DNA from 2 places in the Paenibacillus sp. FSL E2-8871 genome. Region 2 is predicted to be linked to the other one. Evidence: riboswitches for the same ligand, from Rfam matches in the RefSeq annotation. Region 2 holds a riboswitch; the other holds the start of a gene.

Region 1 (11,610 bases), 4.6 Mb from region 2:
CTTATTCAATTGCTGTTGTTTGCTCGGCGTTAACCGTACATGCTGTGAAATAGCGCCATAATCTCCATTGGATCTTCGACTTTGAGCTGCGCACCAGGTTCCTGAGCGCTCTGCCTTTAACAAGGCTTTTTGAGTCTTGGTTCGTGCCATATGGCACCACTCTCCTATTCATTGATGAACTATCAGACAACTACAGTTTAACATAATACAGACTATGAGCGCAGCCAGAATTCCGTTACAATGAGATCACTGCTAGTTTTCTAACTTATCTAAATAGATTCGGAGGTTTTTAGTGATGAAATACGATGTTTTGTACGAGGGTGCTTTTGCAATGTTAAAGGTATATTTGGACCCCGGCGAAAGTGTTAAAGCTGAGATGGGCGCAATGGTTGCCATGTCTCCTAACGTAGAGTTAAAAGGAACGGCTGATGGAGGCGTAATGCGGGGTCTGGGAAGAATGCTGAGCGGTGAAAAGTTCTTCTTCCAGGAACTCAGAGCTATCCGTGGTCAAAGTGAGGTCCTACTGTCTCCTGGATCATTAGGTGATATCCAAGCTATCGAATTAGATGGTTCCTATAAGCTGTTAGTTCAAAAGGACGGATTCTTAGCCGGTACGGAAGGCATTCAAGTAAATACAAAAATGCAAAATTTAACACGCGGACTTTTCTCTGGTGAAGGCTTCTTCATTGTAGAAATCAGCGGCAGAGGAACAGTATTCCTGTCCTCCTTCGGAGCGATCCACGCCATTAATTTAGCACCTGGTGAAGAGATGATTATCGACAATGGACATCTCGTCGCTTGGCCAGATTATATGGACTATAAGGTAGAAAAAGCTGCCTCGGGTTGGTTGAACAGTTTAACCAGTGGTGAAGCGCTTGTCTGCCGATTCCGCGGAGAAGGTGTAATCCTCGTTCAGAGCCGTAACCCTGGGAGCTTCGGAACGTGGATTAAATCCTTCGTACCCACTCGAAGCTAAGAAAAATGATATAGTCTTTCCCATAAGTAGGATTTCCTTTAACTGTTTAAAACGTAACGTAGCGCTTCTCAGGATTTCAAGAAGCGCTGCTTTGCGTGCAAATTAAGGAATATCTCCCTATAATTCAAAGATTTCTGCGCATTTGACTACTAATTAGGGAAATCCTCCCTATAATTCAACTGATTTGTTGTGAAATATAGATTTTTCGCCGAGTTATAGGGAGGATTTCCCCATTTCCATTCATATCGGCCAATTATCAGTTATTTAGAGGGAGTATTTCCCTAATTACTCTCCGAAAAAGAGGCCTCCCCATGAGTAGCATTTACTACTTCTGAGGCAGCCTCTTCTTTTAATTAGAAAGCGGCTTAAGAAACCGCTTTGTTTGCTTTTTCTTTTTTGCAGCCTGTTCGTTTACATGTGTCATAAGTACCCTTGAAATCTAGGCGGTGATCCGTGACGTTAAAGCCATATTCACGTTCCACTCTTTTCTCCAGCTCCACTAGCCAGTCATCCTTAATTTCTTCCAACCTGCCGCACACGCTGCATATCAAATGATGATGCATGTGAGAATGATCATTCCCGCGCAGATCGTAACGAGCGACTCCATCTCCGAAGTTCATCTTTTCTACAATGTGAAGCTCGCATAAGAGCTCAAGTGTACGGTATACCGTTGCCAGCCCTAAATGCGGATAACTGTTCTTAACAAGCATATATACTTCTTCTACGCTGAGATGATCTTTCTCATTGTCGAGCAATATGTTCACTATGGCCTCACGCTGGGGCGTTAATTTATATTTTTGCGCCGCAAAAAGCTGACTGATATTTGAAATTTGATCCATTTGATCTCCTACCTTCCCGGAATGATTTAACATCCGTATCCACTGAGACGCACCCATTTATTCATCAAAATATTAAACGTAAATAGTAATCGTTACGATATAATCATATCAAAAATAATCACGAATGAATAGAGCCTGACATCATTATAACATTTTAGCTCTCTTATCCAAAGTTCTTTCACCCAATCCTGCCTATTTTTCTACCAAAATCTACTTTTTCGTGAAATAATATAGGTTGGACCGCAACCTTTCCATATTTTTCTGCGTTTAAGAAGTTGATAGCGGCCACGAGGCCTATCCATACAACGAGGTGAAATAACCATGAATATGAAAAAAAGAACGTTAGCCGCGATTACAACCGTTACGATTCTCTCCTTCTCTTTGGGTGGCCAAATATTTGCAGCCGGAAATACCTTTAAGGATATTGATAATATAAACGGCAAAGAAAAAATTATTTCTTTAAAAAATCAAGGCTTGATCAAAGGGGTTAGTGAATCCCAATTCTTGCCCAGCTCCAAAGTAACAACAGCACAAGGGATCCAGTTCATTTCGGGTGGACTCCAGCTTAGTCTCGCGGCTATTGATTTTAACAAAGCTCCTGTTGCTAGCGGCTTGTTCACGAAAGTCAAAGATAAGGCCTGGTACGCTGAAGCCTTTATCAATGCGTATTACAATCATGTCGAGCTTCCTAAGGACATTGATCCAACCAAAACAATGACCAAAGAAGAGTTCACCAATTATCTAGTGCAAGGGGTCGAAGGCATTGGGAATCTGCCGATGATCAATATAGTGCCCGTAGATATCGCTGACGATGCTGCGCTGAATCCTTCTTATCAAGGCAGCATTCAACGTTCTCTTAAATACAAGATTAATAGTTTAGACGCCAATGGGAAGTTTAATCCAAAAAGTGAAATCACTCGCGCCGAAGCTGCGATTATGCTCTATAATGCTTTGGAATTCCTGAAGACCGGTATTAAATCCTAACCTTGAAGCGACGCACCACCAACATTGAATGGTAAACAAGAAAAAGCAGCCCAGGTATAGTCCTGAACTGCTTTTTTGCGTCTTGATCTTCTTCTATACTTCTTCTCCACTAATTCTGTTCAGAAATTGCAGAGCACGAGGATGCTGCGGATGCTCAAGAACTTCTTGCGGAGTCCCTTGCTCTAGAATATGGCCTCCATCCATCAGAATGATCCGGTCAGCCACATCAGCAGCAAATTTCATCTCATGGGTCACTATCACCATGGTCATTCCCTCTGCCGCTAACTGTTTAATAACCTTAAGCACTTCCCCCACCAACTCAGGATCAAGCGCAGAGGTAGGCTCATCGAACAATAGCACCTCTGGATCTACTGCCATGGCACGAGCGATAGCTACCCGTTGCTGCTGGCCACCAGACAGTTGGTGCGGATAAGCATCCGCTTTGTCCGCCAAGCCAACTTTAGTTAACAACTGAAGGGCACGTTCGCGTGCTTCGTCCTTGGATCGTTTCTGGACCGTCACCTGCCCCTCCATCACGTTGCCTAGTGCAGTCATATGCGGAAAAAGATTATAGGACTGAAAGACCATCCCTGTTTTTTGGCGTAATGCCAAAATGGACTTCTGGGGGATTTTCTTGTTATCCGTGAAATTAATTTTAATATCACTGAGCGATAAGCTTCCTTGATCAGGGACTTCAAGCAGATTAAAGCAGCGTAAAAGCGTTGTTTTGCCTGAACCCGATGGGCCAATAATGACCAGTACCTTGCCATGTTCCATTTCGAGATCAATGCCCTTTAATACCTGCAGCTCACCGAAGGATTTATGCAAATTAAGTATTTCAATCATAATTGTCTCCCCCTTTAGCTCGCAGAGTAACGACTCAGTCGTTTCTCCAAGTAATTTTGCAGTGCTGATAACACTGAGCAGAATAGTAAATAGAACAATCCTGCCTCGCAATAGATCAGCAGTGGCTCATAGGAGGTGGAAGCAACCTGCTGTGCTGTTCTGAACATCTCCGTATAGGTAATGGTCGCTGCCAGTGAAGTGTCTTTGACCAAGCTAATAAAGGAGTTCGATAACGGCGGTACAGAAACACGGGCAGCTTGTGGCAGTATAACGCGGCGCAGTGCCTGGGCACGAGTCATCCCAACGGAGAAGGCCGCTTCCCACTGACCTTTATGTATAGACAGGATAGCAGCACGTATAATTTCTGATGAATAAGCCCCTACACTAAGCGTAAATCCAATGGTTGCGGCTATGAAAGGGTCGAGCACAATTCCAACTGCCGGCAAACCATAGAAAATAATAAACAGTTGTACCAACAAAGGGGTTCCACGAATGACCCATACATAAAAGCGAGCGATCAGCTTCGGAAGTACCCACGGGGAGAGACGCGCTAGTGCTGTCAATATCGCTAAGATCAGTCCAAGTGCAAATGATATCAATGCCAAAGGAATGGTAAAAGCCACCCCAGCTTTTAGCAGGGGTAGCAGTGAATCTAAGAAAATTTGTATTTTGCGGTCATCCATTTTTAGACATCCTTTTTTGGTTCCAAGCTGGTTAGCTTCTGAAACCTTGTATTATTTTGAAACGTCAGCACCAAAGTATTTCTCAGAAATCTTTAAGTATGTGCCATCGCTCTTCATTTCAACAATTGCATCACTAACTGCTTTTACCAACTCATCGTTGCCTTTTAAGAAAACAGCTGCGCTTTGCGAACCGTCAGGAATCTCATCTACCACTTTAATTTTCACATCAGGCTTTTGCTTTTTCAGGTCTAGATAAGACAAACCATCATTTACAGTCGCATCAATACGGCCTGAGGTCAATAGGTCCATCGCTTGATTGAACCCGTCTGTAGCAACGATTTCAGCACCGTTCTCACGGGCGATATCGGACAGGTTACTGGTTAGAGATTGTCCGGCTTTTTTACCCTTAAGATCTGCAAATGTTTTGATATCCTCATTGTTTTCACTTACTATCAATACCGCTTTAGATACGATATACGGTTCAGAGAAATCATATTTCACTTTACGATCTTCATTAATGGATACTTCGTTAAAAATAACATCAAACCGCTTGGCATCCATCCCAGCAAAAATACCGTCCCACTGTGTCTCAAAAAATTCTGGTTCAACACCGAGACGCTTCGCTACTTCCTCAGCAATTTCTACGTCAAAGCCGGTCAGTTTCCCCGAAGCGTCATGATAAGTAAAGGGTGCATACGTCCCTTCTGTTCCTATACGCAATTTGCCGCTAGCTTTAACAGCTTCCAGACTGTTTTGCGCAGTGGCTGTATTTCCACCATTCGTTCCAGCTGAAGAATTTTTAGAAGTATCGGTATTCGAATTATTGCCGCAGGCCGCTACAAACACCACGGTTAACGCCAATAGAATAGTTAAACTTAGTTTTTTCATTATTAATTCCCCTCTCTTTACCCGGAATTCATCCGGTAAATTGTATACTACACTGGCTGCTGTTTACCGTCAATGGTTTTTTCCGATTATATACATCGGAATTGTAATATTAGGTAAATCTCTACCCTTATATTACCCATTCTTAGAATAATCCTTCACAAGATCCTCTCTTTACATCTCAGAAAGATATGGTATATTTATAAACAAATTAAATATGGACCTGTTATTTCACTAGGGGAGTCGGCCGACTGAGACGGAGCTTCAAGCTCCGGACCCTTGGAACCTGATCTGGATCATACCAGCGGAGGGAAGTGGAGCAGAATTTTCATCCCATGCATTTTTAGTGTTCCTATGCTGAATGAACTTTTTGACCCATTTATTTCCCACCGGAAATGAATGGGTCTTTATTTGTTTACAATCAATCACAAAACTTAAGCGTAGGCTTCCGAAGCAAGTTTTGTAAGATGCTTTCCAAGAAGCCAACGCTCACAAAACTTTTTAGGAGGTTCGATCATCACGACAATCCTATCCATTCAAGGCTTAACCTACTCCTTTCCGGAATCAGAACAACCCCCTGTATTCGCAGATCTATCCATGGATATCAGGCAAGGAAAATTTGTCTCTGTCATTGGGGCTAGCGGATGCGGAAAAAGTACGCTTTTCAAAACTATAGCAGGCTTGCTCGAACCCACTCATGGGAAAATAATAATTCATTCGAACTCGTCATCCTCTACCCGCTTAGGTCAGATCGCATACATGCCTCAGCAGGATTTGCTGCTTCCTTGGAGAACCGTGCTCGACAACTGTCTTTTGCCCTGGGAGATTAAACCAAGGTTTAGTAAACAACAGACGATCTCTCACATTCGGGAAATGCTGTCACGCTTCGGTTTGGCCGATGTAGAGAGGGCTTATCCCCATGAGCTATCGGGTGGCATGAAACAGCGAGTCGCATTTCTACGAACGCTTGTAGCTGGTGGCGGGGCCGGTCTTATGCTGCTAGATGAACCATTTGGAGCGCTCGACGCTATGACCAAACGGGAGATACACCGTTGGCTGTTGGAGCTTTGGGATGAGCTGGATCAAACAGTGATGCTCATCACCCATGATCTAGAGGAAGCGCTGTTACTAAGCGATCGGATTTATTTATTGTCTGGAGGCATGCATAGCGAATTACAGGAGATCGTCGTTGATTTACCGAGGCCAAGACATTACAAGATGAACTATGAACCCCGGTTTATAGCGTTACGGGAAGAGTTGGAGTGGAGACTGTATGCAGCCCATACCTTTTAAAAAATATTTAAACAATTACGGCCCCTTCATTCTACTGCTATTGTTCATTCTTGTGATCTGGGAATCAGCTGTTCGTCTTCACTTGATTCCAGCCTTTATCCTACCTGCACCTTCTTCAATAGGTATGACATTGATCGAACACAGGCAATTACTCAGACCGCATTTATTGGCGACACTGCAGGAAATATTGGTAGGTTTTGTTCTCTCGGTTATCTGTGGTTCACTGCTGGGCACCGGAATGTTCTTATTTCGCCCCCTTGAAAAGGCCATCTATCCGTTCCTTATTATCAGTCAGACGATCCCGTTAATCGCGCTATCCCCCATTTTTATTATGTGGTTCGGGTATACGCTGTGGAGCAAAGTGGCTGTTGTGTTTCTAACTGCTTTTTTTCCAGTCGTTGTGAGTACATATGACGGACTTCGTACAAGTGGTCAAGCGTACAAAGACTTATTGTTAACATTTGGCGCAAACCACTGGCAACTGCTTGCTAAAACCCAAATCCCGCTGGCGCTGCCCTCTTTTTTCTCAGGACTAAAGCTATCCATTGTGTACTGCGTGATTGGAGCAACCATCGGCGAATGGCTCGGCGGCAGCAAAGGACTCGGTTACTTTAGCAGAAGGATGGCCGGAAATATGCAAAGTGCCGAAATGTTCGCCGCTGTATTTCTGTTGTCCGCGCTCGGTGTAGTGTTGTTTCTGATGATAGCTCTGCTCGAACCATTATTTTTAAAGAAAAGAGGATCTAAGCAATGAATGATTTTAATTTCCAAAGAAAATGGCTTATTCCCGTATTTCTCATATGTTCACTCCTAATCTTCACCAGCTGCGGAAAAGCATCCAATGTAAGTAGTCCTCCTGCTAATTCATCTATTAACGAAATTAAACAAACGCACAAGCTGACGATTATGCTCGATTGGTATCCCAATGCCGTTCACTCTTTTTTATATGCTGCTGAGCAGAATGGTTATTTCCAAGAGGAAGGTCTGGACGTAGAGATCCAAATGCCCGCAGACAGCAATGACGCACTGAAGCTTGTAGCAGCGAATCAAATCGATTTAGCGCTTAGTTATCAACCTCAGGTGCTCATGGCACGCAGTGAGAACATTCCAGTACGTTCGATTGCAGCGATTGTGAGGCATCCGCTTAATCATTTAATGGTACCTCAGGCTGGTGACATTCATAGTCCAAAAGACCTCACAGGTAAACAGATTGGGTATTCTTCCATTCCTCTTTATGAAGCCATGATTCGTACGATGATCCAAAACGATGGGGGTGACCCTAAGGCTAGCAAATTAATCGACGTAGGCTTTGACCTTATTCCGGCGATTGCGACGGGGCAAGTGGATGCCATTATGGGAGGGTTCATTAACCACGAACAATTAATCCTGGAAAAAGAAGGTCATCCCGTGAACTCGTTCAATCCCACGGATTACGGAGTCCCCGATTATTATGAGCTAGTCCTTGTCGCCAGCGATCAAGGAATACAAAATTCTGAGTCCTATTTCAAAAAGTTTGTAAATGCAATTACAAAAGGACAACAATTTGTGCAGGATAATCCGGAAAAAGCATTAAATTTGCTGCTTGCACACGAAGATAAGACCTCTCCACTCGATAAGCAAATTGAAGAGAAGAGCCTGGCGATTCTACTACCGCTAATGAATGCGGGTGATCAAGATTTTGGATATCAAGCTCCAGCGTCTTGGGAGAAGGTAAGACAGTGGCTATCGGACAATGATTTACTGTCTACTGACATCAAAGCTGAGGATGCTTTTATTAATTTTTAAACATTAGCTATTCGCTCATAAAACTTGAGGAGGAATAATCATGAGTTATCTATCCAAAGTACGGGAATCCAATCCACTGGTCCACAATATCACCAACATCGTCGTAGCCAATTTCTCTGCCAACGGTCTTTTGGCGCTCGGTGCCTCCCCCTTTATGGCGGATGCTCACGAGGAAGTGGTCGATATCGCCGCATATTCATCTGCCGTAGTTCTAAATATCGGCACACTGAATGACTACGCCATTCAATCCATGGTGCTCGCGGGACAATCTGCGAATAAGCACGGCGTTCCCTTAGTTCTTGATCCAGTGGGTGCGGGAGCCACTTCTTATCGAACAGCGGTCACTCAAAAGCTAGTGAATGAGATGCAGATTACCGCTCTACGTGGCAATGTAGCTGAAGTTGCCAATGTCATTGGTGAAAGCTGGTCTATTAAAGGGGTAGATGCAGGCGAAGGGGATGGCGACGTAGTCGTCTTGGCTGAGACTGCCGCGCGGAAGTTAGGCTGTGTAGTTATCATCACCGGAAAAGACGATGTCATCACAAATGGAGATAACACCTACATTGCCAGCAACGGTCACCCTATTCTAACGAAAGTAACGGGAACCGGTTGTCTGCTAAGTGCAGTAGTCGGTGCATTTCTAGCGGTAAGTGAAGGAGCATCTCTTGAAGCCGCAGTCGAAGCCCTCTCCTTCTATGGAGTGGCTGCTGAAATCGCCGCTGAACTAACGACTGGACAAGGTCCGGGGAGCTTTCAAATCGAGTTTCTAAATCAATTGAGCTTGGTCACAGCTGAAACTTACCAAGATAAATCAATAATCAAGCAACTCAGATAACAACCCTAAGGAGTGAACAATGATGATATCTAAAGCTTTAACTATAGCCGGCTCGGATAGCGGTGGTGGCGCTGGCATCCAAGCAGATCTAAAAACCTTTCAGGAGCTTTCTGTATATGGAATGAGTGCTCTTACGGCTGTGACAGCCCAGAACACCCTCGGAGTTCAAGGCGTTTATCCGTTGACACTGGAAGCTATTACTCAGCAGCTTGATTCCATTGGACTTGATCTGAAGCCGGATGCTGTGAAGACCGGGATGCTTTTTAACAGTGACATCATACGTATCGTAGCAGAGAAGATCCAGCAATACAGCTGGCGTAATCTTGTAGTTGATCCTGTGATGGTTGCTAAAGGGGGTTCCACGCTGCTACAGCAAGAAGCTGTTCAGTCCTTAATCAATCATCTCCTCCCGCTAGCCTTAGTGACGACACCCAATATTCCAGAGGCTGAAATGATTACCAACAGAAGCATCACTACTATAGACGATCGTAAAGAAGCGGCTAAAATTATTCATGCCATGGGCTCTAACTATGTAGTGCTAAAAGGTGGGCATGATACCTCAACTAAGGCTGTTGTGGATCTCCTATATGATGGTCACGAATTCATCTTTATGGAGAGTCAACGAGTTCAGACTAGACACACGCACGGCACAGGCTGCACCTATTCAGCAGCAGTCACTGCCGAGCTTGCCAAGGGCAAAACCGTTCCCGAAGCAACACACATAGCTAAAGCTTTTATACAAGCGGCGATTGAAGACGAGCTGGGCATAGGGGCTGGACATGGACCTACGAATCATTTTGCATATCAGATTAGATTGCGAGGGATGAACCTTGAAGCAAATAGACAGTGATCAACTGCGGGATTTATTAAAAGTCTATTTCATTATGGGCAGTGTGAATTGTCGGATAGCCCCAGCCAAGGTATTAAAAGAAGCCGTCGCGGGAGGCATAACAATGTTCCAATTTCGTGAAAAAGGTACGGGGGCATTAACTGCCCAAGTTAAATTTAATTTAGGAAGACGGCTCCAAAAGATATGTCGTGCTAACGGAGTCCCTTTTATCGTTAATGACGATATTGATCTAGCCATCGCCCTTGATGCGGACGGCATTCATGTAGGACAAGATGATACCCCTGCGCTAGCGATTAGGCAGTTGCTTGGCGAGGATAAGATCGTTGGTGTGTCCGCTCATTCGCTCGCCGAAGCTCGGCAGGCGATAGCGGATGGAGCCGATTATCTGGGCATTGGTCCTGTTTATCCTACCTCTTCCAAGGAGGATGCCCAAGCTGTTCGAGGCACATCAGTTATTGAAGAAATACGAAACAGCGGCATTACGATTCCTTTGGTTGGCATAGGCGGGATCACGGTGCACAATGCAGCACCAGTACTAGCTGCGGGTGCGGACGGTATCTCCGTTATCTCAGCTATTGCGGGCGCTGAAGACATCGCCTTGGCAGCCAGAGGATTTGTTCACGAAGTTAATTTAAGCGGGTCATAAGCTCACTCAGCTCTTCTCCGCTCAAATGTCGCCATTGTCCTCGCTCCAAACTACCAAGTGTAATATTCATGATTCTTATACGCTCTAGCTTTAGTACTCTATATCCTAACTCCTTGCACATTCTGCGTATTTGCAGATTAAGGCCTTGAGTTAGGATAATTCTAAACTGACATTCCGCGATCCGAGAGACCTCACAAGGTTTTGTTGTGACGCCAAGAATATCCACACCACTAGACATGGCATGTATGAACTCTGACGTTATTGGCTTGTCTACATGAACTACATATTCTTTTTCATGCCCATTCTCGGAACGCATCATTTTGTTTACGATATCTCCATCGTTGGTTAACAAAATGAGGCCTTCCGAGTGTTTATCTAATCTGCCGATCGCAAAGATCCGTGAGGGATAACCTACAAAATCTATAATATTCCCGGCCACATTTGGCGCAGCTGTACAGGTGATGCCTATCGGTTTATTCAGCGCGATGTATACCGGCTCCCCTTTACTGCTTGTTATGGGCTCTCCATCAATCCATACGATATCCTCTGGCTCTAAAAGAATATTCGCATCACAGACGATGCCGTTAACAGCGATCCGCCCTGCGGCAATGAGTCGTTTCGTTTCCCTTCTGGAACAGAAGCCTGTTTCGCTTATATATTTATCGATTCTCACTGATGATCCTACTTTCCTTCTGATACTTGCATCTATCCATAAAAAAACACCTGATTTTAACGATCAAAATCAGATGTTAACCTTCAGGAATAATTGATTTCAAGGGAGCTATTTCGAGCTTCCGCTTTTTTTCACGTTATTGCCCTTGCTTCCACTTGCATCTTTAGCGCCTGGACCCGTGGTTGGAGCACCTTTTGCAGGTTTAACTGGTTTTGCTGTTTTGTTCCAGCGTGTCCAGCCCTTACTCCCCGTACCTCTGCCCGTGCCGCCACCTTTACTTTTTGCACCCATCTTATCACTCCGTCAGTCATTCAG
Region 2 (11,610 bases):
TCAATCTCCAGCACGTCTTTGCTTCCGCCTGACTCATATCCAAGCAGCAAAAAAGCATTCGGATTATTCGATAATTCCTCCACCTTATGAGTTTTGCGATTCGTAGCTAAATAAATCTTCAAATCCTCATGGAAAATGGCCATGTAACGTACTTTCGGCTTATTTCCTTCTTCGATCGTACCAAAGGAACCAAACTTGTTGTCATCCAATGCTCTAATAATGAGTTGCTCCAGTTGTTTGTTATCCATTACGTAAATCTCTCCCTTCAAGCATGTAAACAAAAGTTTATATATCCAAGCTCACCGTTTGGATTTATCATAACAATGGTGCTTATTATAATGTACCCTTCAGGTTCACATTGAATCCGACCTTACTCCATAAACTACTTTCAATATAAGGGGCTTACTTCGTGAAAAAACTGATCTGGATCGGCTGTCTTTCCTACTTTGTCATTGGCCTTGCTCATGTAGTGCTGGGATCTATTCTTCCCGTTCTGCTACAGCATTATGACCAAAATTATAGTGCCGGCGGGCAATTAATCTTTAGTCAATTTGCTGGTTTTCTGGCTGGTGTGCTTGTCTCTCCCCTACTCAATCGCCGTTTTGGGAAACGAGGAGGCATCATTATCGCCACCGCTCTTCTCCTGACTGCTGAGATTGCGTATGCTTTTCTACCCCCTTGGGAGTGGATGTATGTCATTGCTGTTGCGGCTGGCTTTGGTTTCGGTATGATCGAAGCCGTCATCGGCACCATCATTATCGGAGCTGTGACAGAAGGAACCGCGATTGCGATGAGCCGACTTGAAGTCCTATTTGGGATAGGAGCACTTGTAATGCCTCTTATCGCCAGTCCGCTCATTGCTAACGGAGCATGGAGATTGGCATTCCTAATTGTCGCTGGCTTCTCATTACTTTCCCTCATTCTCTGGGGAAGAGGCCATTTTGGGAATCTGCAGCTTATACTGGACGAGCGAGCACCTCGCAAAGTCTCAGCATCCGCACATTCCTCGCAGTCCAGCACACAGCTTCCGTATAAAGGGAAACAATGGATTCTGCTGGGCATCTTCATCCTTTTCTTCTTTCTCTATGTAGGTACGGAGATGAGTCTGGTCAACTTTATGCCCGCCATCTTTATCGCCAAGCTAGGGATGACAGAATCTGCGGCGGCGCTGACAGTCACTTTCTTTTGGCTAGCTATGTCTACGGGAAGATTGTTTGCTGGAGTGATTGCAGAGAAAATTTCTTACCGTTTATATATTTTAAGTAGCTGTTTACTGACCTTGTTACTGCTGGCTCTTTTTCCGTTCACAGATAATCGATTAGCTGCATTCATCGTAATTATGCTACTTGGGCTATTTATGTCCGGTATTTTCTCCATAGCTCTAGTCTTCTCCAGCAAAATGCTGCCAGGAGCGGAAGAATCAACACCCAGCATAATGATCGCTGCTGGAGGTGTCGGTGGAGCTCTGCTGCCCCTATTCATGGGCTGGTCTATGGACCATCTAAAAGTGGCACAAACTGCTGGATTACTTGCCGGTTTTTCCGCCTTCTTGTTCTTGCTGAGCATTGCCGCATGGAGGTTCCAATCCAGGCAAGCAGTGCAAAGAAAGAGTTCCAGTATTTAGAATGTTAGAATGGTATCAAACTAATCCTTTTAGGGTAAATGTCATCTATAAGCATATTCTGAGCACAAGGATGGACGATGAATGGATAAGCTTTCAACTGAGCCTTTATTACATACTGCGCTTATGCAGTTTATTTTTCCCTTTTCAATAAAAAAGGGCGATTCTAAGAAGCTTATCCAACAATTGCAGGATGATGGCTTCACACGTTTTTTTCTGGATAATAAAGAGTTAGAAAATGCCTATTACGGAGAAGGCCACTGTGTTTCCCATGAACGGATGGAGCGCACCTATTTACCGTTTGCTGCACACATTCTTTTTCCACGCAAGAAGGACGTAGACTCTTTCTGCCGCTTTTCCAGAGTCAATAATCTGGACTGTATTCTAGAGATTCCTCAGCAGTCTATATTTTTTAAAATTCTTTCGACGGATATATTCATATGTCCTTTTCAGCTTGGATTTGTGACGATACGTGTCCAGCTTGAGGGGGATTCGATTCCCTTTAGTATTGCACTGGAATTCGCGGACCGCTTCCGGACGCTTGAGAATACCTTCGTACAGGATGACTACACCTATATCCATTGCGGGGAACAGACCTATGAGATGGTAGAGGATTTTGTCTTCCGAAATCTGGTGGATGGACTGGAGCCTTTTCTGGATCACTCGGATATCAATGGGGCTTATTTCGAGACCCTTCCCTTTTTCGTAGATGAAAGAATGCAGGTGCAAGCCTTTTATGGCTTTCAGAATGAAGGAGATTCTGATGAGATTAGTATAAATCTGCGCTATCGCGCCTCTCAGCTTGATGGAATTGATCTGAACGGGAAGCCCTATGCCAGTGCCAGCGATCCAGCGTATATTGCGAACTACTGTCATGAGCATTCCTATAATCGATGGGGCCCAGACTCGTATTATATGATGAATGAGCAGACCTTTTGCTGTCTAACCCGAGCTGAACCAAAGATCGCCGTTAGCCTCGCCAACCAGATGTACGGGCAATATTATTACGGATTTCTACTCAATATTTTCCACAAAATCGTTCTGCTAAAGCTGGCAAATATGCATTCCCGACTACGCATAAACCACGATTATGATGAGATCGATAATTTAATCTACTCGATTAATAAATTCTCGGCAAAGTTCTATTTCTTGGAGCTGATTTCACAGTCGCAAGGACGGGAGATTTTTCTTCAGCTGCGTAAAGTATACGGGAACGATGCTCTGTTCGAGGAAGTAAAAGAAACCTTGACTGACCTGTTTCAGTATCAAGATAAGTTCCAATCGAAGCGCCGGGATAATCTGCTGATGATCCTCACTGTATTTACGGTGGTAAGTGGGATTTATGGCATGAATCAAGTCATTGACGATCTGGATGGAAAGATTCAATGGAGTAAGATGGTTAGCTATTCCCCCTTTGAGTTTCTTGCTCTTTTCGTGATTATGAGCGGGATAATGATCAGTGTTGTCCTTACGCTAGGTGCTCTGGTTACTGAGCTTAAGCGGCGTCATCGCAAGAAACATAAAGATCTGGATTAATGAAAACGGACGGAGAGATTCGAAAAATTTAGGAGCGTGCTACTAGACATTCCGAGAACAGCCGTCTATAATACACCGTATGCAAGCATAAACGCCTTCAGCGTCCTTATAAAGACGATTAGCGTTTAAGCGAGAAATACCCGTTAACTTCATAGAACCAGGGGTGCTGGAATTGGCCGGCTGAGATTGTATCCCACAAGATACTGACCCTTATACCTGATCTGGATAATGCCAGCGTAGGAATCGCCAATTGGTTTTGGTCCCTGTGACCTTTACTAACCTTGCGCCAAGCCAGCGTCCCGATCACTCGGGGCGCTTTTTTTGTGTAGATCACAAAAGATGTAGAAGAAATGTACATACTACACTTTATGGTTCATGTTGGATGACGGGATCTGGCAACCTTAAAGGAGAGAAGAAGACATGCAACTCAAAAAAGCACTTATGCTTAGCCTCACCTGTATGCTCATTCTTGCGATTGCCGGATGCGGCAGCAACAATGGGAATACAGCCGGAAACAAAGGAAATGCTGCGGATTCGAATGCTGCGACCGGATCAAATGCTCCGAAAGAGCTTACCAAAGTTAAGGTTGCACTGGATTGGACACCGAATACGAACCACACCGGTCTATACGTAGCCAAGGATCTTGGTTATTACGCGGAAGAAGGTCTGGATGTAGAAATCGTTCAACCTGGCGCAGCGGGTTCTGATACTATGGTTACCTCTGGCGAAGCCGCTTTTGGGATCAGCGCTCAGGAAGGATTGACTCTAGCCCGTCTACAAGGCGTTCCCCTTGTCTCGATTGCAGCCATTATTCAGCATAATACTTCGGGTTTCGCCGCTCCAGTAGACCGCAATATTAAATCACCAAAAGATTTTGAGGGTAAAACCTACGGCGGTTGGGGCTCTCCTGCTGAAGAAGCAGCCATGAAGGCGATCATGGACCCAGTTGGTGGCGATGTGAAAAAGGTGAAGCTAATCAGTATTGGTGAAGCTGACTATTTTACCGCAGTCAAACGTGACATTGATTTCGCTTGGATCTTCTACGCTTGGACAGGTATTGAAGCCGAACTGCGTGGTGAGCCTCTGGATATGCTCTACTTGAAGGATTATGCGCCTCAGCTCGATTATTACACCCCTGTGCTGACCACGAGTGAGAAGCAGATTTCTGAGAATCCAGATTTGGTGAAGGCTTTCCTGAAAGCCACATCGAAGGGTTATCAATATGCGATTGATCATCCAGAAGAGGCTGCCGCTACATTATCCAAGGCTGTGCCTGACCTTGATGCAGAGCTTGTCCTAGCTAGCCAAAAATGGCTTAGCCCGAAATATAAGGACGACGCCCCACGCTGGGGAGAGCAAAAAACCGAGGTCTGGCAGAATTACGGCGACTGGATGTATGATTTGAAGCTGCTGGACAAACCGCTGGATGCAGCTAGTGCATTCACGAATGATTTTTTACCGGCGGAGTAGACCGGACTTCCCAAGTTCGTTCAAGATTCGACGCTCAATCTGCTTCCTGAATTACTTCGTTATCAAAGTTGGCTTTTTGAACTTACCTATTTCAATGAGAGTTCAAAAAGTCGACTTTCAGAACCAAGAAGGTTGAACGTTACTTGAGGAAGGAGGAACGGAGCGTAGTGATGTGCTACGTGAGTACCGGACTTCCCAAGTTCGTTCAAGATTCGACGCCGAATCTGCTTCCTGAATTACATCGTTATCAAAGTTGGCTTTTTGAACTTACCTATACAATTTGAGAGGATTGATTATTGTGGCTAATACATTATTAAGCATTCAAGTAATTCCTAAGACTCCAAACAATGAGGACTCCATCCCATACGTAGATAAAGCGATTGAAGTTATTCAAAAATCCGGCGTTAAACATCAGGTGAATCCACTGGAAACTACTATGGAAGGTGAACTGAGCGAGCTCCTGGAGGTTGTACGTCAAATGCAGGAGGCGCTGATCGAAGCAGGTAGTCCAAGCGTGATCTCCCAAATCAAAATCGCTCATAATCCTAACGGAATCAGCATGGATAAATTGACGGAGAAATATCGGCCGTGAGATCGACCTGGAAGCTAATATGGCCGCCCCTTATGGCGGTCGTCTTCTTTTTAACCGTATGGCAGTTATCTGTTTCTCTATTCCATATCGAATCCTGGATTCTGCCGAGTCCTGCTGATATTGCTCGCGAATCCACCAGTAATGCCTCAGGTCTCTGGGCTCATACGATGGCTACGCTCCGACTCACATTAATCGGTTTTCCTATTGGTACAGGTGTAGGCTTGATCGTCGCTCTACTTTTGCATCTTTTACCTTGGGCTAGACGGGCTTTTTATCCACTCATTATTCTGAGTCAAAATGTTCCCTCTATCGCACTCGGACCACTGCTTATCATCTGGTTTGGCTTCGGTCTTTTGCCCAAAATCGTGCTGATTACACTGGTATGCTTCTTCCCGGTAGCTGTCGCTGCAATGGGCGGCTTGTCTCAAAGTGATCAGGTCATGATGAATTATATGAAAATGGCTGGCGCAAGCAAGTGGCAAATCTTCACCAAGCTGGAGCTTCCGTCTTCTATCCCGGCACTATTTTCCGGTGTGAAAATATCTGCTACTTATGCGGTTATGGGAGCCGTGGTCGCTGAGTGGATTGGCGCGGATAAAGGGATTGGCTATTATATGCTCCTGCAAAAATCGGCTTACCGTACGGATCGGATGTTTGTCGCTATTGTTATTATTGTGCTCCTTAGTCTTGTGCTTTTTGCGATTATCGCCTTGCTCGAAAAATGGTTAGTTCGCTGGAAACCGCGCCGTAACTCATAGAAAGGAAGATGCCTGTATGTCTCAAGTGACGCAAATAGAGCAAAGAACAACTGAAAACATAAGCTCTCCTGAAGCTCATACTGCACCACCTGCTCTTGAAGTAAGCGGCATCTCCAAGTCCTTCACCCATCGTCGCCGCGAGACGAACGTGCTTAACAACGTCTCTCTTAAGGTAGAGCAGCAAGAGTTCGTTTCGATCGTCGGTCCTTCCGGCTGCGGAAAAAGCACCTTATTCCATATGATCGGCGGACTAGTGAAGCCCGATGCAGGAACGATCCGCATGAACGGCAGAGCCGTTACGGGTCAACGTGGTGAAATCAGTTATATGCCGCAGCAGCCTGCGCTTTTTCCTTGGCGAACGATTGAAGATAATGTACTTCTAGCCGGGGAAATTAAAGGCGCTCTGCAGGATGGAGCTCGTGAAGAAGCGCGCCAGTGGCTCGCCAAGGTTGGTTTGAATGGATTCGAACAGGCTTATCCGCATATGCTGTCTGGTGGGATGCAGCAGCGTGCTGCTTTTCTCAGAGCATTGCTGGCTCCGCAGGAGTTGATGCTGCTCGATGAACCTTTCAGCGCATTGGATGCACTAACTCGCAGTGAAATGCAGCGCTGGCTGCTGGAGCTGTGGGAGGAGAATCGCCGCTCCGTGCTATTCATTACCCATAACATCGAAGAAGCGTTGCTGCTCTCGAATCGTATTTATGTATTCTCGGGTCGCCCCGGCTCCATCCTACATACTGTTGATGTGCCATTTCCACGGCCACGCCGCGATGAGATTACGGATTCCCCGGAATTCCTTAAACTCAAACGCCAGCTGTCACAGTGGATGCGAGAAGAACAAGCTAAAAGCGAGAAGTAGCTTTTTGAATAGAGGTCACTCCACTCACTTTAAACGAGAGATTAAACAAAGAACCGCCCGGGCTTCAATTAGCCCAAGCGGTTCTTTTGTTTTAACCAGAATAGCAGTTAAATCTTATTGTGCTTGTACAAACTCAGCAGATTTAATCCCTGCTTGACGGCCGAAAATAATGATTTCAGCTACAGAGTTACCACCAATCCGGTTTTGACCGTGCAATCCACCTGTAACTTCACCAGCCGCATACAGGCCAGGAATAGCAGCGCCGTCTTTATTTAATACTTCTGTGTTCGTATTGATCTTCACACCGCCCATGGTGTAATGAATCCCTGGGGCGATCTTAATAGCGTAGTAAGGACCCGCGGATAAATCGTTGTCCATCCCTGTTGTTCTGCCGAATTCAGCATCGTTCTTGTTCTTTACCGCGCTGTTCCAAGTATCAAGTGTCGCTTTTAGCTTATCGGCTGGAACACCGATTTCTTTCGCCAATGCTTCGATGGTATCCGCTTGGATCACGAAGCCCATTTTGTCATATTGTTCAATTGCTTTCACGCGTGATTTGACGCCGGAATCAAAGACAAGCGTTGCCGCTTTTTCAGGAAGTGCATTGATCGCTTCGGTAACTTTATCACGTGTAGTCAATTCGTTTACGAACCGTGTGCCTTCGCTATTCACGAGGATAGAACCTTCGCCGCGTACAGCTTCCCCGATCAGATAAGATTTTTCTTGTTGAACTGTTGGGTGAACCTGGATTTGATCCATATCAACGGTGGTTCCGCCAAGTGCCTCAATCATCTTGATGCCGTCGCCGGTACTGCCGATTTGGTTAGTCGTTACGTATCCTTCCAGATCAGGTCTAACTTTTGATATCATATCCATGTTGGATCCAAAACCACCTGTTGTTACAACAACTGCCTTCGCTGTAATGGTTTTTTCATCAGCTTGGTTAAAGAGTACTTTGACGCCGTTAGCCTTACCGTCTTTTTGAGTAATTTCTTTAACATCCGCGTTCACAAACAGTGGAATTTCTTTTTCTTGTACGTTTCTAACCAATCCTTTGACAAGGTATTGGCCTACCGCAGAGCCGTCTTCTGGACGGTGGGTGCGTTTTTCGCTCATGCCGCCTGTGATCGTAATATTGTTCAGCTTGATTCCGATCGAATCCAACCAATCGATTGCACTTGCGGAATTGTCAACGAAGAAACGAAGCATCTCTTTATCGTTCGTGTCATGGCCGCCCTTTAGTGTCTCTTCATAAAACTTATCATTGCTATCTTCAATGCTTTGCTCTTTTTGAAATTTCGTTTGGGAAGCGTTCATTCCTGAGGAGGATTTACTTGTATTCCCACCTGCAACCGGCATTTTTTCTAAAATAACAGGGTTCAAGCCTTTGGCCTTAGCTTCCAGTGCAGCAGACATTCCTGCACCACCAGCACCAACAATAACGATATCATAATTATCTTTTAATTGATCCAGTGGTGTGTAACTAGCTTCTGATGCACCTGATACGGCTTCAGCTTTATCATTTTTGGCCGTCTCATTTACCTTACTTTTGTTCTCGTTGCCATTACTATTACCTGCGCTGTTGCTATTACTGTTACCGCAGCCTGCGATTACGAGCATGACAGAGAGAATGAGAATGAGAGCAGTACTTGTTGTCTTCTTCATCTTTATAACGCCCCTTTGTGAATGTTTTCACATTTATGATAACGCAAAGATGCTGTTTTGGGAAGTTTTTTATGTAATTAGTTATGGTTACTGTTACATTTCCATGAATATTTTCATTTAAATTATCATAAAAATTCTTAATTTCAATATTTCCTCAGCTTACTACTCAAAAAAAGCCACCCTTTCCAGGGCGGCCATCTGCCTTATTTTCTAATCCTTTTTCCATACAGGGTGTGCAGGCTTAACTATCTGAAATTCTAAAGCAACCCGTAATTTGAGCGCTACTGGATCACTTATGGTATATAAGCTATAACTTCAATTTCTACGAGCCCATCCTTAGGCAGACGTGCTACTTCAACAGCGCTGCGAGCAGGGTATGGCTGAGCAAAAAACCTTCCATAAATCTCATTCACCTTAAGAAAATCATTCATATCCTTTAGGAAAACGGTCGTCTTTATTACCTGATCCATGCTTGTACCCGCCGCTTCCAGTATGGCTTTGACATTCAGCAGCGACCGTTCCGTCTGTTCCTCAACCGTAGCAGGAAAAGTCCCATTAACCGGGTCTAGTCCGAGTTGTCCTGAAGTATATAGGACGTTCCCAAGCTTTACAGCTTGAGAGTAAGGTCCAATTGCACCTGGTGCATCCGTTGTTATTACAGTTTCTTTATGCATATTTGTCATTTTAAAAGACTCCTTTATCCCGCTTGTTCATTAGTGTTACCGTCATATTCCTTTAGCATTTCTGCCTGTTGCTCTGGCGTTAACTTCGCGATACCGAATCCCGTGAAGCCCCATATCGTCGCAAAGATTATTCCTGTCCAACAGAGAACAGCCCAAGGTAAATAATCTAGCGTTGCAACACCCAGTGTACCTGCCATATAAGCACCTGCAGCTGTCCAAGGCAGAATAGGCTCGGTAATCGCCGCTGAATCCTCGATGGTACGTCCCAAGTTCTTCGGGTGCAAGCCCCGACGGATATATGCTTCACGCAGCATTTCACCTGGCATTAAGATGGATACCTGACCATTACTTGTAACTCCGATCATCGTAAGACCTGTAACAATTGTTGCTACGATCATTGAACCTGTGGAATGGACGAACTTCAAAAGCTTATTAACAATCAATTCCAAGGACTTCGTCAGAGATATGGTTCCAGCGAACGTGATTGCACAGAAGCAAATGAGAAGTGTACCCATCATGGAGTTCATTCCGCCACGATTTAGAAGACGGGGTACATCTTCAATAACGTTGGCAGAATCAAACCCAGCTACTTGAACCATAGAAATATTAAATCCATTAACAACAGAAGATACGACATCATTCAAAGTAAATCCCTGGAATACAAGTGCGTTAGCCATAGCGAACATAGAAGAGATCAGCATGACCGGTATTGTCGGTTTCTTCGTAATTGAACCATACAAGATGATTAATACGGGTACTATAAGCAGCAGATTAAAGTCATAAATTGTATTCAACGATCCCATGATTATTCCAACCTTCTCCGGAACAATAGCACCTGCGGCATCTGTGTTTAGGCCTGTAATAATAAAAACAACGCTTGCGACAATAAAGGAAGGAATTGTGGTATACAATAAATGTCCAATATGCTCATATAGATTGACACCTGTTGCTAACGCCGCAATATTGGTTGTGTCTGAAAGCGGTGACAATTTATCACCAAAATAAGCACCTGCAACTACAGCACCAGCCACTGCTGCTAGGTTTGAATCCATACCCGCGCCAACACCCATAAAAGCAACCCCGATCGTTCCCGCTGACCCCCAAGATGTGCCCGTACAAAGCGAAACGGCAGCTGTCGCAATAAATGCGGTAATAAGCAGAAATTGTGGACTAATAATTTTCAATCCATAATAAATCATCATCGGAATCGTTCCACCAACCATCCATGCCCCAATCATAAAACCAACCATGATCAGAATAAGAATGGCGGGCATCGTTTTCGCGATCTTACCAGCGATAGATTCTAGTATGTCGTTATAGCTATAACCAAGAATAATCGCGATAATACCAGCAACAACCGCTGAGGTAATAATAAGTGGTTCTGGTGGTAATTCAAACAACACATACCCTAAACTAAGTAGCACAATCATCGTAATAATCGGCAATAGCGCTAAGAACATCGTCGGCTGTTTCTTGACTCTTGGTGTTTCTGATTTGGACATGATTATTATCCCCCTTGATACGGATCTGAGAAAGGCTACTAACGAGGTCTTTCAAGGTCATTGATAAAAAGTTTTTTTATTATGAATTTTTTAATGGATAGGCTCGGTACAGCCGATGAAAAGCTTCTTGTAACATGGGCAGTGGCGTTGCAATATTTAAGCGAATAAAGCCTTCTCCTGATGCCCCAAAACCTGTTCCAAAGCTCACACTAACCTTCGCATCGGACTCAATCCACTGCTTTAGCTCTGCTTCGTTGGTGCTAATTGCCCTACAATCAACCCATAATAGATAGGTTCCTTCTGACTCGATCACGCGAAGCTCAGGCATATATTCAGCTATATAAGCTTTCACCCAATCGATATTGGCCGTGATATACCCTCGTAATTCTTCCAGCCATTCATCGCATTCCGTATAAGCCACTTCTAATGCAGGTACTGCAAAAAAGGTCGGGTTATGACAGCCTGCTTGCTGTAAGCAATGTCTGAATTTCTCACGCAGCTGATCATTCGGAATCACGATGTTAGCAATTTCAAGGCTTGCAAGATTGAAGGTCTTCCCTGGGGAGGTACAGATAAAGGATCGCTGCTCTGCCTCAGTCGATATCTTCCCGATTATCGTATGCTCATGGCCTTCATGGATAAAATCGGCATGAATATCATCCGATACAATATAAGCATCATACTTTGTACACAAGCTAACGATTCGTTCTAGTTCAGCTCGTGTCCATACTCGTCCAACCGGATTATGCGGTGAGATGAGCAGTACAATTTTAACCCCTGCTTGCATCCGCAACTCCATATCAGCAAAATCGATCTCATAACGCCCGTTTACTTCACGAAGTGGACTTTCCACTAATACGCGGTTATTTAGTTCTACCGATTTAGCAACCGGCTGATAGGCTGGAGTATGGATTAACACTTGAT

The links. A riboswitch is a leader RNA that binds a small molecule or an ion and turns the genes downstream of it on or off. The one in region 2 is predicted to bind thiamine pyrophosphate.
Region 1: linked by a shared signal. The riboswitch ahead of NYE25_RS02515 (ABC transporter ATP-binding protein) and the one ahead of NYE25_RS23130 (ABC transporter substrate-binding protein) in region 2 are both predicted to bind thiamine pyrophosphate.

Annotation. Positions count from the first base shown of each region.
Region 1 covers NZ_JBBOBV010000001.1:539,179-550,788, reverse strand. Annotated here, with positions in the region: gene NYE25_RS02550 (hypothetical protein) at 1-150, opposite strand, end outside; gene NYE25_RS02545 (TIGR00266 family protein) at 296-976, shown strand; gene NYE25_RS02540 (Fur family transcriptional regulator) at 1,342-1,815, opposite strand; gene NYE25_RS02535 (S-layer homology domain-containing protein) at 2,137-2,799, shown strand; gene NYE25_RS02530 (amino acid ABC transporter ATP-binding protein) at 2,893-3,645, opposite strand; gene NYE25_RS02525 (amino acid ABC transporter permease) at 3,660-4,328, opposite strand; gene NYE25_RS02520 (amino acid ABC transporter substrate-binding protein) at 4,380-5,216, opposite strand; TPP riboswitch at 5,440-5,543, shown strand; gene NYE25_RS02515 (ABC transporter ATP-binding protein) at 5,811-6,506, shown strand; gene NYE25_RS02510 (ABC transporter permease) at 6,487-7,260, shown strand; gene NYE25_RS02505 (ABC transporter substrate-binding protein) at 7,257-8,291, shown strand; gene thiM (hydroxyethylthiazole kinase) at 8,332-9,126, shown strand; gene thiD (bifunctional hydroxymethylpyrimidine kinase/phosphomethylpyrimidine kinase) at 9,149-9,976, shown strand; gene thiE (thiamine phosphate synthase) at 9,966-10,622, shown strand; gene NYE25_RS02485 (pseudouridine synthase) at 10,603-11,295, opposite strand; gene NYE25_RS02480 (DUF3934 family protein) at 11,404-11,586, opposite strand.
Region 2 covers NZ_JBBOBV010000001.1:5,099,062-5,110,671, reverse strand. Annotated here, with positions in the region: gene NYE25_RS23145 (pyridoxamine 5'-phosphate oxidase family protein) at 1-248, opposite strand, end outside; gene NYE25_RS23140 (MFS transporter) at 410-1,624, shown strand; gene NYE25_RS23135 (hypothetical protein) at 1,706-3,157, shown strand; TPP riboswitch at 3,307-3,417, shown strand; gene NYE25_RS23130 (ABC transporter substrate-binding protein) at 3,578-4,627, shown strand; gene NYE25_RS23125 (thiamine-binding protein) at 4,926-5,219, shown strand; gene NYE25_RS23120 (ABC transporter permease) at 5,216-5,977, shown strand; gene NYE25_RS23115 (ABC transporter ATP-binding protein) at 5,994-6,836, shown strand; gene NYE25_RS23110 (flavocytochrome c) at 6,951-8,501, opposite strand; gene NYE25_RS23105 (RidA family protein) at 8,795-9,184, opposite strand; gene nhaC (Na+/H+ antiporter NhaC) at 9,199-10,686, opposite strand; gene NYE25_RS23095 (MalY/PatB family protein) at 10,766-11,610, opposite strand, start outside.